One region of the Amycolatopsis sp. NPDC051903 genome, then DNA from elsewhere that is predicted to be linked to it. Evidence: riboswitches for the same ligand, from Rfam matches in the RefSeq annotation. Region 1 holds a riboswitch; each other region holds the start of a gene.
The links. A riboswitch is a leader RNA that binds a small molecule or an ion and turns the genes downstream of it on or off. The one in region 1 is predicted to bind cobalamin.
Positions count from the first base shown of each region.

Region 2: another riboswitch for cobalamin. It lies ahead of ACIA77_RS09235 (hypothetical protein); the one in region 1 lies ahead of ACIA77_RS23125 (CbtB-domain containing protein).
Region 3: another riboswitch for cobalamin. It lies ahead of ACIA77_RS04490 (FadR/GntR family transcriptional regulator); the one in region 1 lies ahead of ACIA77_RS23125 (CbtB-domain containing protein).

Region 1 covers NZ_JBITBT010000010.1:180,205-183,464, forward strand. Annotated here, with positions in the region: gene ACIA77_RS23115 ((2Fe-2S)-binding protein) at 1-208, opposite strand, end outside; gene ACIA77_RS23120 (CbtA family protein) at 205-1,050, opposite strand; gene ACIA77_RS23125 (CbtB-domain containing protein) at 1,076-1,285, opposite strand; cobalamin riboswitch at 1,319-1,452, opposite strand; gene ACIA77_RS23130 (class I SAM-dependent methyltransferase) at 1,525-2,145, opposite strand; gene ACIA77_RS23135 (class I SAM-dependent methyltransferase) at 2,156-2,758, opposite strand; gene ACIA77_RS23140 (serine hydrolase domain-containing protein) at 2,853-3,260, opposite strand, start outside.
Region 2 covers NZ_JBITBT010000003.1:351,707-354,966, reverse strand. Annotated here, with positions in the region: gene ACIA77_RS09240 (Gfo/Idh/MocA family protein) at 139-1,035, opposite strand; cobalamin riboswitch at 1,075-1,211, shown strand; gene ACIA77_RS09235 (hypothetical protein) at 1,227-1,862, shown strand; gene ACIA77_RS09230 (CbiQ family ECF transporter T component) at 1,855-2,928, shown strand; gene ACIA77_RS09225 (ABC transporter ATP-binding protein) at 2,925-3,260, shown strand, end outside.
Region 3 covers NZ_JBITBT010000002.1:43,958-47,217, reverse strand. Annotated here, with positions in the region: gene ACIA77_RS04495 (ABC transporter substrate-binding protein) at 1-69, opposite strand, end outside; gene ACIA77_RS04490 (FadR/GntR family transcriptional regulator) at 432-1,160, opposite strand; cobalamin riboswitch at 1,220-1,371, opposite strand; gene ACIA77_RS04485 (hypothetical protein) at 1,396-1,815, opposite strand; gene ACIA77_RS04480 (L-lactate permease) at 1,812-3,260, opposite strand, start outside.

The DNA of each region.
Region 1 (3,260 bases):
AGAGCAGGCGGGCCGCGAGGCCCAGGTGCGCCACGGACGCCGCGACGCGCAGCTCGACGTCCCCTCCGCCGGCGGCCAGGACGCTCCGGACCCGCGCCACACGCTCACGCAGCACGAACCCGTCGTCGAGGACCTCTGACAGCGGACGCCACGACGCCGCGGGCTCGGCGCCCGCGGCGTGCGTGTCGTAGGTGAAGAACGGGTTCACGCGGCGGCGGTGGCCGTCTCCTTGCGGCCGCCGGAGAGCACGCGCTCGGCCAGCGGGCCGAACACGAGCGCGATCGTGGTCCACAGGATCAGCTGCGCGAGCACCGAGTTGAGGCGGAACGCGAACAGCGTGTCGGCCGGGAACCCCGGGTACACGATGGCGCCCGCGTCGTTCTTCAGCGGCAGCGGCGTCTCGGTCGGCTGCGCGCCGTACTCGGCGACGTTGGCCGAAAGCTGCCCCAGCGACGGCAGCAGCGCCATCAGGACCGCCGACACGACCACGAACGCGGCGCCCGCGACCAGCGTCGCGTTCCAAGTGCCGAGTTTCGGTGCGAGACGGCGGCCCAGCACCACGGCGCCGACGAGGAAGACGATCGACGCCGCGACCATCCCGAGGTAGAGCCCCGAGCGCGCGCCGATCGTGTCGGCGTGGCCGACGGCGGGCGGGTTGGCCGGGTACTTCAGGAACGGCACGAGGTAGAGGGCGAGGAACCCCGCTCCGGCGACGAGCACGGCCAGCACGCGGGCGCGCACCTGGCCGACGCGGCCCAGGCACACCGTGTAGACCACGGCGAACAGCAGCCCCATCGCGACACCGAAGAGGATCATGCCCGCGCCGATGCCGACGTTGGCCTGCACGGCGCGGCTGAACACCTCCGGCCCGTCGTGCGCCATGCCGGCCATGCCGCCGTGGTCGAGGGCTTCCTGCGCGGCGTCGCGGCCGGACTCGTAGTCGATGGCGGCCTGGATCTGCGGCTCCGCGAAGATGCGCGCGAAGACGAACGCCAGCAGGCCGCCCAGCGCGCCGGCGAGCAGGCCGCGCAGGACGAGCTTCTTCTCCATGTTCGGTTGTCCGTTTCCGTGCGCGTCAGTGGCAGGGGAAGCCGAGGAAGTGCCGCGCGTCGTGCACGAACTCGTGGACGTGGGTGTCGCTGCCGAACAGCGAGACCGCGCCCTGGTCGATGCCGATGAAGTAGTAGAGCAGCAGCGCCGCCGCCACGCTCAGGCCGAGCCACAGGGCGGCCTTCGAAACGGGCAGGACGACCGGGGTCGAGCGGTCGGCCGGGATGGTGGCCATCGATTGTCTCCTTGGGGATGACGCGTCCCTTGCGGGTGGACTCGTGGCGGCTGCTCGACCTGACTCGCCCTCGTTCGGGCTCACAGTGGCGCGACCGTGCCGGATTCACACCGGCTTCCGAGTAGCCGTCACGCGGGCAGAACGGTACGGCCCCAGTTGTCCGCGCGTCAATCTCCGGGCGGGTGTTTCGTGCCGCTTTGCCGGGTTGAGCGGCCGAGATCAGCACCCGACGGAGCAACTCAGAGCCGCTGGACCGTCGCGAACCAGCCGGGGGCGTCGTGCTCGTGGAAGCGGGTGTGCACACGCTCGCGTTCGAGGCTCGCGAGGCGCCAGCCGGTGTCGGGCGTGAAGACTTCCCGCAGTTCGGCCTCGGTGACGGGGTGCGGTCCGGTGTCCGGTCCGGCGTCGCTGAAGCACAGGACGTACAGCGTGCCGCCGGGGTTGGTGGCAGCGGCGAGCGAGGCGACGTAGCGGGCCCGCTCGGCGGCGTCGAAGGTGTGCAGCAGCCCGGAGTCGAGCACGGTGTCGAAGCGGCGGCCGAGGGCTTCGAGGTGCAGCGCGTCGGCCGTCACGAACTCGGCCGCGAGGCCTTGACCGGCCGCCTTTTCCCGGGCTCTGCTCAGCGCGGTCTCGGCGACGTCGACGCCCAGCACGTGCAGCCCCCGGTCCGCGACGAGCAGCGCGTTCTCCCCCGACCCGCACCCCGCGTCGAGGACCTCGCCGGTGAACCCGCCGTCGTCCGCGGCCCGCACGAACGCCGGCTGCGGCCCGCCGAAGTCCCACGGCGCGGGCCCGTCCTCGTACGAAGCGTCCCAGGGACGCCCGGTCCTGCGCTCGTGACTCGTCGGCTCGCGGCCCATGCCGCGATTCTCACTCCGTGGACTGCCGCGGGGCAATCGCCTTGAGGACCACGTCGCGCGTGTGGTGGGTCCCCTCGGGCCCCGGCCGGGTCCGTTCCCGCACCTCGTGCACCTCGACGGTCCACCCGGCCAGCCGCTGCACGATTTCGCCGGGCCGGTAGTAGTCGCTGTAGTCGACCCCCTCGTCCTCGGGATCGTGCCCGGTCACCAGCAGGGTCCCGCCGGGCGCCACGGTGGCGACCAGCCGGTCGAGCGCGCCGTCGTCGCGCTTGCGCAGCGGGAAGTACTGCACGGACACCAGTTCGAACGCCCCCGCCGGCATCGCCGTGCAGCTCAGGTCGGCCCGCGTCCAGGCGACGCGTTCGGCCACGTCGCGCCCGCTCTCGGCGCCACGCCGCAGCGCGGTCTCCGACACGTCCACGGCCGTCACGTGCCACCCCTGGCGCGCGAGCCACACCGCGTCGGCCCCTTCCCCGCACCCGACGTCGAGCGCCTGCCCCGGCGCCATCCCCGCGGCTTCCGCCACGAGCACCGCGTTGGGCTCCCCGCTGAACACCTGCTCCCGGCTGCGGTACATCCCGTCCCAGTCCTGGTCCTGGTCCTGGTCCGTCATCGGCGTCCCCTTCGGCTGTGGTGGTCTCCGTGGGACCAACTTGCCGCGCGGGCCGACGGGAGGGCAAATTGGTTTGCCGAACGGGCAAACCGGGTCAAGCGGAGTGCGGCAGGAGGGCCATTCCGCCGAGTTCGCCGGAGGGCAGGACGACCATCCGCAGTCGCCGGGTGGTGGCGGCGAAGGCGATCGCGACCTCCGCGACGACGGCGCCGGACGCGGCGATCTCGTGGTGGCGGACCGTGATCTCTCCCGCGGGTCCCGCGGGCTGGATGCTGGTCGTCCAGGCCCGAGCCAGGCGGTCTTCGGTGATCTTGCCGCGGACGTTCGCGGCCAGCCGGGCGTGCACGCGCGCGACGTGCCCGGCCACGAACGCGCGGGCGATCCCGAGGGCGTCGTCGCGCCAGGCGGGCCACGGTGCCGGTGTGCTCGCCCGCCGCGGGTCTTCGCCGGCCAGCACCAGTCGCGCGGCCCGTTTGAGGTGGGAGGAAAACGCGGGGCTGCC
Region 2 (3,260 bases), on a different contig from region 1:
CGCGAAACGGCTTCCCGTGGTTCGGTCGAGGCGCGGACCGTCCATAGTGGATGCTGTGGACAACTCTGTGGAAGAAGCCGGAAGGCGGGGCGAAAAGCCTCCGTCCACAAGGGAAAACAGGGGCTCGGCCCCTGTGTATTACCCGGCCAGTTCGCGGGCGCGTTCGATGAGCGCGGACAGGTGCACGCCGCGGTGGACGTCGCACGGGTGCGTGGTCGTGCCGCTCGCGACCATCGCAGCGAAGTCGTCCAGCAGGGCGGTGTAGGACTCGCCGGCCGTGCCCGGCTTGCGACCGAGCGTGCGGTACCCGTGGTCCCCGTAAACGGCGATTTCGGCCACGGTCGGCTGAACCGGCAGGCGCAACGACAGCGTCGCGGTGCTCGTGGCGCCGCCCTCGTGCGCGAACATCAGCTGCCACAGGTCGTCGGGCCCGCGGTGGGCCGCGAGCACGTCCGTGATCCGCCCGAGGGCGGCGTCGAGCAGGTCGAACGCGTGCGGGCCGACGTCGGCGAGCGCGCCGCCCGCCGGGTCGAGCCGCCAGGCCGAAGCCGCGTACTGGCCGCCGAGCAGGGCGCCCGACAGCCACCGCGCGCCGCCGCCGCGCCAGCCGCCCGATCGGGCGAGGCCGTCGAGCCAGTCGCGCGTCTGCTGGGAGAACCGCAGGGTCAGCATCACCAGCGACGCGACTCCGGCCTGCGAAACCGCGTCGGCGAGCCGCCGCGCGCTCGCCAGGTCGGGTGCGATCGGCTTCTCCAGGATCAGGTGCTTGCCGGCCGCGGCCGCGCGCGCCGCGATCTCGGCCTGCACGGCGGGCGGGACGGCGAACGCGAGCGCGTCGACCTGGGCGAACAGTTCGTCGAGGTCGTCGGTCCCCACCGCGCCGTGGGCTTCGGCGAGCGCGCGGGCGTTCTCGGCCCGGCGGCCCCAGACGGCGGAGAGCTGCGTGCCCGGGTGGTCGGCCAGCCCCGGTGCGTGCACCGTGGTCGCCCACGGCCCGGTTCCGACGAGGCCGACGCGCAGCTGTCCCAGGTCCACACCCGGAAGTGTAGGTGTGGGCGGCACCGCTTCCGGCGGGTACCTCCGGTGGGTTAACGTCGGACAGCTGAACACCACGAACGGGGGAAGCCGGTGGGAATCCGGCGCTGACCCGCAACCGTGATCGGCCCGCGCGGCCGTGAGCCGGATCGCCCGTGCGTGGTCCGATTCGATGCGAGGACTCATCAACGATGCGGTTGTTCCCCGTGCGGCTGTTCGCCGCCTGTGCCCTGCTGCTCGGTGCCGGTCTGTCCGGTGCCGCGCCCGCCTCCGCGACCGTGCCCGGCAAGGGCACCGCGGGCTACTGTCCCGACGCCACCGGCGTCACCGTGGTCGTCGACTTCCAGGACCTGGGCGGCGACACCCTCATCCGCTGCGCCCCCGGCCCGCAGGAGAACGGCGTGACGGCCCTGCAGAACGCCGGCCTCGACCTCGCCGGCGTCGGCAAGTACGGGCTTGCGCTGATCTGCAAGATCGAAGGCAAACCGGCCGACCAGTCGTGCTCGGCGATGCCGCCGGAGAGCGCGTCGTGGAGCTTCTGGACGGCGGCGAACGGCGGGAAGTGGGCCTCGAGCCAGGTCGGGGTGCAGAGCTGGCAGCCGCCGGCCGGCAGCTTCGAGGGCTGGTCGTTCGCGCACGACAAGTCCTTCCAGGACTACCCGCCGCCGCGCGTCGCGCCCGTCCGCAAGGCCAACGCGCCCGCGCCGGCACCGACGGCAGCGAGCAGCAGCAACGGCTTCCCGACCGGGCTCGTGGTCGGGCTCGTCGTGGTCGTGGTGCTCGTCGGCGCGGGCCTGGTCGCCGCGGTGCGGCGCCGGCGTGCTTGAGCCGCGGGCGCTGCATCCGGGCGCGTGGTGGGTGTGGGCGCTCGGGCTCGCCGTCGCCGCGAGCCGCACCACCAACCCGCTGCTGCTCGCGCTCGTGCTCGCCGTGGCGGGGTTCGTGGTCGTCAGCCGCCGCGGCGACGCGCCGTGGGCGCTGGCTTTCCGCGTGTACGCGTGGGTGGCGGGCGTGATCGTGCTGTCGCGCGTGCTGTTCCGGATCCTGATCGGCGGCGAGGACGGCGGGCACGTGCTGTTCACGCTCCCGGCCATCCCGTTGCCGGCGGCCGCCGCCGGGATCGAGCTGCTCGGCCCGACCTCGGCCGAAGAGCTCCTCGGCGGGTTCTACGACGGCCTGCGGCTCGCGACGATCGTGCTCTGCGTCGGCGCCGCGAACGCGCTGGCCAACCCGAAACGCCTGCTGAAAGCCGTGCCGGGCGCGCTGGCCGAGGTGAGCACGGCCGTCACCGTCGCGCTGTCGGTGGCGCCGCAGCTGGTCGAGAGCGTGCAGCGGGTGCGGCGGGCGCGCCGGCTGCGGGCGGCCCGCGGGCGCGGGCTGCGGTTCCTGCGGGGGATCTTCGTGCCGGTGCTGGCGGACGCGATGGACCGCTCGCTCCAGTTGGCGGCGGCCATGGATTCGCGGGGGTACGGCCGGCGCGGGCACCTCGAGCGGCGCGTGCGGGTGGTGATCGCGGTGTGCGTGCCGGCCGGGTTCGCCGGGGTCGCCGTGGGGATCTACGGCGTGCTCGACGGGTCGGCGGGCTGGTTGGGCGTGCCGATGCTCGTGGCCGGGCTGGTCGTGGCGGGCGCCGGGTTCGTGCTGGGCGGGCGGCGGATCCGGCGCACGACGTACCGGCCCGACCCGTGGCGGCTGCCGGAAACGCTGGTGGCGCTGTGTGGCGTGCTCGCCTGCGCTCTGGTGCTGGTGGCTTCACCGGCGTCGCTGGAGACGCCCGTGAGCCCGCCGAGCTGGCCGACGTTGCCGGTGTTGCCGGCCGTGGCCGTGCTGATCGCGGTGCTGCCGGCGTGGCTCGCGCCGCGCCCGGCGCCGCTCGTGGAGGTGGCGAAGTGATCGAGTTTTCGCAGGTCAGCGTGACGTACGACGGGGCTTCACAGGCCGTGCTGCGCGACGTGAACCTCGTGGTGGAGGAGGGTGAGCTGTGCCTCGTCGCCGGGCGCACCGGCGTCGGCAAGTCGACCTTCCTCGGCACGATCAACGGCCTCGTCCCCCACTTCACCGGCGGGCGGCTGGCCGGGCGCGTGCTCGTCGACGGCTTCGACACGGCGACGCACCCGCCGCGCGAGCTGGCGTCCGTGGTGGGCGTCGTCGGGCAGGACCCGCTCGCGGGGTTCGTGACCGACACCGTCGAGGAAGAACTCGCGTACGCCATGGAGCAGCTGGCC
Region 3 (3,260 bases), on a different contig from region 1:
CACCTTGACGCCGACCCGCGACCCCCAGTCCTGCGCGAACCGATCGAACCACACGTCGTGGTCTGGCACGAAATGGCTCCAGAGAAGGATTTTCAGCTCACCGGAGAGCTTTGTGGACGGTTCACTGAAGGTCTCCTGCGGAGCTTGGCCACGGGCGGTTCCCCCCGTGTCGTCCTCGGAGGCGCAGGCGCCCAGTGCCACCGAACCCAGTGTGATGGCGGCGGCGGCGCGCAACACGTCCCGCCGGCTGTGCTGTGAAGTGGGGAGGTCGCTCATCACCGACTCCTCCCTCTCGAAAAAGGAGGCAAATGACTTTAGTCGATACCGCACCGCGCGGCAGTGTGAACCGAACTCCGGTCAGATCGGCGAGAGCGGCCGCCGCCTCGACCCACCACGTTCGGGCCGGATCCCGGCACCGCCATCGATCGCTTTCAGGGGTTGAGCACCCGGTCCTGGTAGAAGCGGGTGATGTGGTCGGCCACGAGGTCGGCCGCGCGATCCCCGTCGCCGGCCTCGACGGCGCGCAGGATCGCCTCGTGCTCGGTCACGAGGCCGGCCGCGACGGCGCGCCAGTCGGGCAGCCGCGCGAAGGCCGCCGCCATCTCCGACTCGACGGCGCCGCGCAGCGCCTGCATCAGGTCGGTGGCCAGCGCGTTGCCAGAGATGCGGGCGATGCTCACGTGGAACTCGGTGTCCAGCGCGTTGAACTGCTGGTACTCCTGGTCCGCGGCGCGCATCCCGTCGACGAGCGCCGCCAGCCGGGCCACGTCCTCGGGGGTGCGGGTCGCCGCGGCGCCGCGGGCCGCGTTGCGTTCCAGCTGCACGCGCGTCTCGACGAGATCGGCCAGGCTGATGCGCGCGAGCGCGAGGTGCAGCCGCAGCAGGTTGGTCAGCGCCGGGGTCGAACGCGCCGTGACGACGGACCCGGCGTCGGCGCCCGAACCCGTGCGGGCCTCGATGATCCCCATCGCTTCGAGGGCGCGCAGGGCTTCGCGGACGCTGGTCCGGCTCACCCCGAGCGCGCTCACGAGCTCTCGCTCGCTGGGGAGCTTCTCCCCCGCGCGCAGGCTGCCGTCGAGGATCTTCTCCTCGATCTGCGCCAGCACCTGTTCGTGCATCCGCACGCGCCGGACCGGCTCCCAGGCCGCCTCGGACGTCATGACCGGTCCCTCGACATCCCCATGATGGTCACGCTCCTCCTCGGGTTCGTGCGACCCGCTCAAGGATGGACGCGGCGAGAGGGTCTGCCTGCGGACCCCGCCGGGCGGGGTCCGATCACAGTGGCGCGACCGGCCCGGATTCTCACCGGAGTTCCTCTTCACCGCGTAGTGCTCACTCAAGGTAATCGGAGCTCGCAGGTAGTGTCAATATGACCTCTTTGTTGGTATGACCACACTAGTCGGCACACGATCCGACGTACCCGAGCGACCGTTCCCGCTCCTCCGCGCGGAACGCGAAGGCGAGCAGGACCGCACTCGCCCGGTCGAGCACGGCCACGGCGTCGTCCGGCGCCTCCCGCGCGGCCCGGCGCAGCACCGCCCGCGCGAGTTTCAGCAGCCCGGCCGCGGCGCTGAGCCCGCCCAGCACGGCGAAGCCACGCGGGACCACGACCGCTCCGTGGTCCCGCGCCGCCCGCCACAGCCGCGGCAGCTCCGGCACCGGCACTCCCGCGGCGAGGGCGTCGGCGAGCTCGATCAGCTCGTACTGCACCTCCAGGAGCACGGCTTCGTCGCCGGAGGGCAGCGAGCACGTGGAGACGGCCGCGCCGATCGCGGCGTTGGCCTCCTCCACGGCTTCGCTCGCCACCCGGTTCACGGCACCATCCACGACAGCATCGGGGTGGACTGCAGGTAGACGAGGACGCACATCAGCGGCACGAACACCGCCGACGCCGCGAGCACCCGCCGGAACAGCAGGCCCTCCTTGCCGGCCAGCCCCACCGCACTGGCGCCGATCGCGAGGTTCTGCGGGCTGATCATCTTCCCGAGGACCCCGCCGCTGCTGTTCGCCGCCGCCATCAGCACCGGCTGCAGCTGCGCGCCGTGTGCGGCCGCGACCTGCAGGGCGCCGAAGAGCGAGTTCGACGACGTGTCCGATCCCGTCACCGCGGTACCGAACCAGCCCAGCAGCGGCGACAGCAGCGCGAACAGGCCGCCGGCACCGGCGAGGAACAGCCCGAGCGTGGCCGTCTGCCCGGACATGTTCATCACGTAGGCGAGCGCGAGGACGGCCATCACGGTGAGCCCGGCCGTGCGCAGCTGCACGATCGTCTGCCCGTAGGCGCGGACCGCGTCCCGCAGCGGCACCTTGAGCAGGAACGCCGAGACGATCCCGGCGATGAACAGGACCGTGCCGCTGTCTGCGAGCCAGTCGAACTTGTACGACACCAGGCTCAGCGGCTTGCCCGCCGACGTCACGACGTGCAGGCCGGGCCAGCTGAACGTCTTCGTCGTCGACGCGAGTGCCGCCGCCACCGCCGGGATCGCCGCGACGGAGAACAGCACGATGATCGTCGCGTACGGCGCGAACGAGCGGGCCTGGTCGGCCCGCGAGTCGACGACCGTTCGCTCCCGCACCGCCGTCGTCGCCGCGGTGGTCACGGCGCCGCCGCCGGAGACGGGCCCGGTCGGTACGGGCTCCGTACCGCGATCGCCGGGTGCGCGGTCGGGCGCGTCCGCCGGTTTCGGCTTCCAGAACCGCAGCAGCACGAGCACGGCCGCCGCGGACACGAGCGACGCCGCGATGTCCGTTAGCTGCACGGGCCCGAAGTTCGCCATCAGGTACTGCACGACGGCGAAGCTCACGCCGCACACGATCGCCGCGGGCCAGGCCTGGCGCAGCCCGCGCCGCCCGTCCAGCACGATCACGAGCACCAGCGGCACGATCAGCGCGAGGATCGGCACCTGCCGGCCGGTCATCGACGCCAGGTCGTCCAGCGGCAGCCCGGTCACCTTGGCGAGCGTGATCACCGGCAGCGCCACGGCGCCGTACGCGACGGGCGCGGTGTTGGCGATGAGCGCGACCGTCGCCGCCTTCAGCGGTTTCAGCCCGACCGCCACGAGCATCACCGAGCAGATCGCGACCGGCGCGCCGAACCCGGCGAGCGCCTCCAGCAGCGCGCCGAACGAGAACGCGATGATCACGCCCTGCACGCGCTGGTCGTCGCTGATCTTCGCGAAGGTCCGCCGCAGCACGTCGAAGTGCCCGGACACCTTCGTCATCTGGTAGATCCACAGGGAGTTGAGCACGATCCACAGCGC